Linked DNA regions of Methylocaldum szegediense. The protein of the gene in region 1 interacts with the protein of each later gene in a pairwise test. Links are inferred from orthologs where the notes say so. Each region holds a gene or a part of one and is shown on either strand. Other genes may lie near its edges. The genes, in order: aceE and nth.

Region 1 (3,547 bases):
CGAGCCGTGGCGCACGCCGGCGTTCCTTCTCCGAATTCATCCTGCTTCCTAACATAGGGGGCAACCGGTTGTCTAAAACAGGGATTCACGCTCGAACGGTGCAACTATGCGTCCGTTGGCGAGCGAGGATGTTCTTGTGCCCGGGATGGAGTGAGCACCCAGCGATGATAACAGGTGACGGAAGTTCATTAAATCGCCGACCAACTCATTTTTCACATTCTCTTTTCTGGCGTAATCGGCTCTTAATCTGTAACATTTTCCGATTGGACTTTTTTCCAACAATATCACGTTGACCGCGTTCAGAAGCAAAGTCAGAGTTGCACGGTTCCGTCATCACTGGATCAACGGTTCGAGAAACATGCCAGGAATTCTTTCGTTAACAACGCGATTTTCAAATCGGTACTCTGACCCGATGATTTGGAGCGCGCTTGCCCACGTTCGAAAAGATTAACTGGAAGACCTTAAATCACTGGAGGAATCTTTCCTATGTCCGCCGTGAGTTTGTCTCACCCATCACAAATCCTTAAGAGCGAAAACGATATCGATCCCGAAGAAACTCGTGAGTGGCTGGAGGCCCTGCAGGCGGTCATCGAGACGGAAGGTATCGAACGGGCGCATTTCCTGATCGAAAGCCTGGTCGACCAGGCGCGCCGGGCGGGAGCGAATCTGCCTTATAAGGCGAATACGGCGTACATCAATACCATCCCGCCTCACATGGAGCCTCGCTTGCCGGGCGATGCCGGTTTAGAGCACCGCATACGCTCTTACATCCGTTGGAATGCGATGGCCATGGTGGTGCGTGCCAACCGCAAGTCCACCGAATACGGCGGGCACATCGCGACCTTCGCTTCGGCGGCGACGCTTTACGACGTGGGTTTCAATCACTTTTTTCGCGCCCCTAACAAGGACCATGGGGGAGACCTCATCTACTTCCAGGGACACGCCGCACCCGGTATTTACGCGCGTGCTTATCTCGAGGGGAGATTGACCGAAGAACAACTCGACAATTTCCGCGCCGAGATCGGCGGCAACGGTCTTTCGTCTTATCCGCACCCTTGGTTGATGCCGGACTTCTGGCAGTTCCCGACGGTGTCCATGGGCCTCGGGCCGCTCATGGCGATTTACCAGGCGCGCTTCATGAAATATCTGGAGGACCGGGGGATTTTGAAGACTGCGGGCCGTAAAGTCTGGTGTTTCTGCGGTGACGGAGAGATGGACGAACCGGAATCCATGGGCGCCATCGGATTGGCCGGTCGAGAAAAACTCGACAATCTCATCTTCGTCATTAACTGCAATCTGCAGCGCCTAGATGGGCCGGTACGGGGCGACGGCAAGATCATTCAGGAACTCGAGGCCGAATTCCGCGGCGCCGGATGGAACGTCATCAAAGTTATTTGGGGCTCCTATTGGGACCCGTTGCTGGCCAAAGACAAAGACGGGCTCTTGAAAAAACGCATGGAGGAAGCCGTGGATGGCGAGTATCAGGCGTACAAAGCGAAAGGCGGTGCCTATACTCGCGAGCATTTCTTCGGCAAGTATCCGGAGCTGAAGGAAATGGTGGCCAATTTGTCCGACGAGGACATCTGGCGCCTGAATCGCGGTGGACACGATCCGCACAAGGTTTATGCCGCTTATCACGCGGCGGTGAACCATACCGGCCAGCCAACGGTGATCCTCGCCAAGACGGTCAAGGGTTACGGCATGGGTAGCGCCGGCGAGGGGCTCATGACCACGCACCAGCAGAAAAAGATGGACGAGCAGGCGATCCGGGCATTCCGCGACCGTTTCAAGATTCCGATTCCCGATGACAAGCTGGCAGAGGTGCCGTACTACAAACCGCCGGAAGACAGTCCGGAATTGCGCTACATGCACGAGCGTCGAAAAGCTCTCGGCGGTTACCTGCCACAGCGCCGCCGCGACGCGCCGCTTTTGCAGGTACCGGACTTGGATGTTTTCGAATCTCTGCTGAAAAGCACGGAAGGTCGGGAAATGTCCACGACTATGGCGTTCGTGCGTTTGCTGACCCTGTTGCTGCGCGACAAGAAGCTGGGCAAGTACATCGTTCCCATCGTTCCGGACGAAGCCAGGACTTTCGGTATGGAGGGACTGTTCCGCCAGTACGGCATTTATTCATCCGTGGGACAGCTGTACGTCCCTGCGGACGCCGGTGGGGTGATGTATTACAAGGAGGATAAGTCGGGCCAGATCTTGGAGGAGGGCATTTGCGAGGCGGGTTCCATGTGCTCCTGGCTTGCGGCCGGAACGGCTCACACCAATCACAACATCCAGATGATCCCTTTCTACATCTACTACTCGATGTTCGGGTACCAGCGGGTGGGGGACTTCATGTGGGCCGCAGGCGACATGCAGGCACGCGGTTTCCTGATCGGCGGAACGGCAGGGCGTACGACTTTGGCGGGCGAAGGCTTGCAACACCAGGACGGACACAGCCATGTGAATATGTCGGCGATTCCCAACTGCGTGGCTTACGATCCGTGCTTCTCCTACGAGCTGGCCGTGATCATTCAGGACGGACTCCGGCGGATGTACCAGGAGGGCGAGAGCGTCTTCTATTACATCACGGTCATGAACGAGAATTATCCTCACCCGGAGATGCCGGCGGGTGTCCGAGAGGGGATCGTCAAGGGCATGTACAGATTGAAGGACGCTGGCAAATCGGCGCAAGCGCAACTACTGGCCAGCGGTACGATACTCCGCGAAGCCCTCGCCGCAGCGGAGTTGCTGGAACAAGACTTCGGCGTGAAAGCCAACGTCTGGAGTGTCACCAGCTTCACCGAGCTGCGCCGCGATGGATTGGACAAGCAGCGTTGGAATCTTTTGCACCCGGACCAGCCTCGTCGCATCAGTTACGTGGAGGAATGCCTGGCTGGAACCAAGGGGCCGATCATCGGCGCATCCGACTATATCAAACTTCTCGCCGATCAAATCCGGCCGTTCGTGCCGAGAGCCTATGAAGTGCTCGGTACCGACGGTTTCGGGCGCAGTGATCGGCGTTCCGAATTGCGGAGGTTTTTCGAGGTGGACCGGCATTACATCGCATATACCACACTGAAGGCTTTGGCCGATGAAGGAAGCGTGGCGATTTCAACCGTCAAGGAAGCCATGGCTAAGTACGGCATCGACCCGGAAAAGCCCAATCCAGTGAAGGTGTAAAGGCAACGCTATGGCAGTGTTGAAAGAAGTCGTCGTTCCCGACATTGGAGATTTCAAGAACGTCGAGATCATCGAGGTGCTGGTCAAACCCGGTGATGTGGTCAATGTCGAAGATTCCCTGATAACTCTAGAGAGCGACAAGGCGGCGATGGAAGTGCCGTCGCCTTTCGCGGGTGTGGTGAAGACCATGAAGGTCAATGTCGGTGATCGGGTGAGTCAGGGATCGCCGATATTGCAGTTGGAGGTCCAAGATCAAGCCGAGGCGAAGCCGGCCGAGGAGCCCGCGCCGGTCGTGGAGGCGAAACCCGAAAAGGTGGTAGCCGAAGAAGTGGAGGCTAAGCCTGTCGCCGAGCCGACGAAACCGGTTCCAGCG
Region 2 (3,322 bases), 880 kb from region 1 along the record:
GTGCCCCGGTCATTGGGGTCGTCGCTCATCGGATAAGTCGCTTTCGTCGAAATGAGAACCTTATCCCGGCGCCCCTTAATGGCCTGGCCGAGAATTTCTTCCGACAAACCGTAGGAATACGTGTCGGCCGTGTCGAAAAGATTGACGCCCGCGTCCAGACAGATGTCGACCAAACGGCGGGCTTCTTGGACATCGCTGCTTCCGAACGCGCGGAAATATTCGTTACTTCCACCAAAAGTCGCCGTACCGAAACTGAGAACCGGAACTTTCAGCCCGGATTTGCCGAAGGATCTGAATTCCATGGTTTCGTTTCCTCTCGTCTAAGGTTTTTTACAAAACGATTCGATGGAACGAAGCATTGAAACTCGCCGAGCAGCCCCTTCCTTTCCACCCACTTCCTGCGCGACGGCACGGCTTCCGCCATGCGTAGCGTATTGCTTGCCTGCGCGATGACCAGCGCGGTATCCCATACGACTTCACCGCACTTGGAGGTTTTTCATTCCTATCCGAAAACCGGGTGAGCCCGTCTGAATATTTATGTTGCGTGGCTCAATGATGCTTCAGCTCCATAGTCAAAGGGTCAATCTTACCCCACATTCGGGCGACTGGTTCCTCAGAAGCCGAGGCAAGCGCCGGCTTTCCGGACGCTTCGGATTTTGCACCGACGTAAGAATATTCCGTTCTCTCATCATCTCGGGTTTTCACTGCTTTGTGTCCGGGTTGTGTTCCGACCGGTCGATCAAGCCAGAACGTTCCTAACCATTTAGGGAGCCGGTCTCGGAGCGAAATTGAGAACCCGAGCCGTCGCAGCCTTGGACACACCGGATGCGATACCGGTTTGCGGCGACATCTGTAGAAAGCCGATGACCGGGTCGACTAGGGGTTGGGTCGGAGGTAGTGATCGGCTAAGAAGCTATTCCCGCAGGTGCCTTCCTGCTCGGCTCAGGGCAAACGGCCCACTTCGATAGCTTTTCCTGTATCGTCCCATCCTATCAGGCGGGGAGCTGAGAAGCCTGGCGGCGTTGTTGGCGAGCCAACAAAAAAGGCCTGCCGGAGAAAAACCGTGCAAGCCTTCGTTTTATATGGTGGCCAGGGACGGAATCGAACCGCCGACACGAGGATTTTCAGTCCTCTGCTCTACCAACTGAGCTACCTGGCCGATGGCGAATGGAGTTGCGTATTAAACCTGTTACGCGGATGGCAGTCAAGCACTAATGTTTTATCGTCCCGACCATTTTTTGGGAATTGGCAAAAGTTTCTTCGGATGTTTTGTCCGGGTATTCGCATAGGTCGGCGATGGGGCAGATAGGGCATTTCGGTTTTCGGGCAACGCAGGTATAGCGGCCGTGTAGGATGAGAAGGTGGTGAGCATTCTTGAAGTATTGTCTGGGAACCGTGCGCTCCAGTTTTCGCTCGACCTCCAGTACCGTTTTGCCGGTTGCGAGGCGGGTTCGGTTCGCGACACGGAAGATGTGGGTGTCTACGGCGATCGTATGCTGGTCAAATGCGGTATTGAGGATAACGTTGGCGGTTTTTCGGCCGACGCCGGGCAGCGCCATCAATTCTTCCCGTGTTTGCGGTACTTGCCCGTTGTGTTTCTCCAATAGCACTCGGCACATCGCGATGATGTTCCGGGCCTTGGTAGGGTAGAGATTAATAGTCTTGATGTATTCCTTTAGACCCTCTTCGCCTAAGGCGAGAATGGCTTCAGGAGTGTTCGCGACCGGGAATAATCGAGCGGTGGCCTTGTTGACGCCCTTGTCGGTCGCCTGGGCCGACAGGACCACTGCGATCAGCAGTTCGAACGGTGTCGAGTGCTTGAGTTCGGTAGTGGGTTCCGGAATGGCCGCGGCCAATCGCTCGAAGATCAGTCTGCGCTTTTCAGCGTTCATGCTTCTCGGACGGGAGAGTAACGGACCGCTCGGCTTGAATGGGGGCGGTTTTGCCGAGCGTTTTTCTCTTCGTCCCGGCGTCGATGAGGTTTTTCACGGCAATTAGGAGGCCGAGGCCGATGAAGGCTCCAGGCGGCAGAATCGCCAGAAGAAAACCGTCGTAGTCTTCAAATATGGGCAACGTCCAATTCTTGGCGGTTTCTCCGAACATTAGGTCGGCGCGATTCAGCACTGCACCGGTCCCTATCGCTTCGCGCAGCGCGCCGAGCAGCGCCAGAGCAAAGGTAAAGCCCAATCCGACGAACAGGCCGTCTACCAAGGCGTGGTCGACTGTGTTCTTGGACGCGAAAGCTTCGGCACGACCGATGATGGCGCAATTGGTGACGATCAGCGGAATGAAGATGCCGAGCGTTCTGTGAAGATCGTGGAAGAAAGCGTTCATCAACAAATCGATGATGGTGACGTTCGAGGCGATGATGAGCACGAATACCGGCAGCCGGATTTCGGTCGCGAGCTGAGTCCGAATCAGCGAAACGATGACGTTGGAAAACACCAAGGCCGCTGTAGTGGCGAGGCCGAGCCCGAGGCTGTTGATCACGGTGTTGCTGATCGCGAGCAAAGGGCACAGTCCCAACAGTGCGACAAAGGCCTGATTGTTCTGCCACAGTCCGTCGCGGACGATTTTCTGGTACTTGGCAAAATCGATCATAGATTCATTCTCAGAGCAGTACCCGCTTCCTGCTCGAACAACCGGTCCTTGTGCCGCTCGAAGAAGATCAAGGTCTGGTAAACCGCTTTGACGACGGCGCGAGGTGTGATCGTTGCTCCGGTGAACTGGTCGAAGTCGCCTCCATCTCGCTTGACTTTCCAGCGGGCCTCGGAAGGATTGTCCAACGAGCGGCCGTCGAAGGTGAAGATCCAGTCCGATTTGTCGGTATCGATGGGATCACCCAGTCCCGGAGTTTCGCGGTGGCTCACGACCCTGACACCGGCCAGGGAGCCGTCCACGCGCACCGCCACCAATAGCTTGATCGCTCCGTTGTAGCCGTCCGGAGCGACGGGAGACAGAATTGCCGCCACCGGGTTGCCGTCTTTTCGCGCACGGTAGATGGTGACTGGGTTATCGGTGCCCAGCCTGGGATCGGTAGCCGTTATCGTGTCGGTGAGAATGTCGTTGTCGAACCACTCGGCCGGAATTAGGGATTCCAGGGTACGCAATAGAACGGCCTGTTCGTTGGCGTCGATGCGCTCTTTCGTGCCGTCGTGCACCAGCGCCACCAGTCCTATGCCGATCACTGCGAACAGGCCGAGCGCGGCGGCGGCATTGATGATCGATTTGGGAAAGCTCATTTGGGATGTCCGTAGACCCGCGGGCGGGTGTAGTGATCTATGGTTGGGGCGGCCAGATTCAAGAGCAGGACCGCGAACGC

What was found.
Region 2: the proteins of aceE (region 1) and nth interact in binary tests that used the Escherichia coli proteins (3 or more experiments, as listed by UniProt). The link is inferred for Methylocaldum szegediense from one-to-one orthologs.

Annotation. Positions count from the first base shown.
Region 1 is NZ_OX458333.1:3,693,990-3,697,536, forward strand. The notes cover bases 151-3,374. They hold aceE (pyruvate dehydrogenase (acetyl-transferring), homodimeric type), read left to right. Parts: upstream 151-486; coding sequence 487-3,174; downstream 3,175-3,374. Other genes in these bases: aceF (dihydrolipoyllysine-residue acetyltransferase), read left to right, coding at 3,185-3,374. In the rest of the region: QEN43_RS15990 (PilZ domain-containing protein), read right to left, coding at 1-40; more of aceF, read left to right, coding at 3,375-3,547. UniProt on the Escherichia coli protein: Component of the pyruvate dehydrogenase (PDH) complex, that catalyzes the overall conversion of pyruvate to acetyl-CoA and CO(2).
Region 2 is NZ_OX458333.1:4,572,753-4,576,074, forward strand. Bases 53-3,051 are described here. They hold nth (endonuclease III), read right to left. Parts: upstream 1,893-3,051; coding sequence 1,212-1,892; downstream 53-1,211. Other genes in these bases: QEN43_RS20155 (aldo/keto reductase), read right to left, coding at 53-302; QEN43_RS20170 (electron transport complex subunit E), read right to left, coding at 1,882-2,601; rsxG (electron transport complex subunit RsxG), read right to left, coding at 2,598-3,051. Outside these bases: more of QEN43_RS20155, read right to left, coding at 1-52; more of rsxG, read right to left, coding at 3,052-3,242; electron transport complex subunit RsxD, read right to left, coding at 3,239-3,322. UniProt on the Escherichia coli protein: DNA repair enzyme that has both DNA N-glycosylase activity and AP-lyase activity. The DNA N-glycosylase activity releases various damaged pyrimidines from DNA by cleaving the N-glycosidic bond, leaving an AP (apurinic/apyrimidinic) site.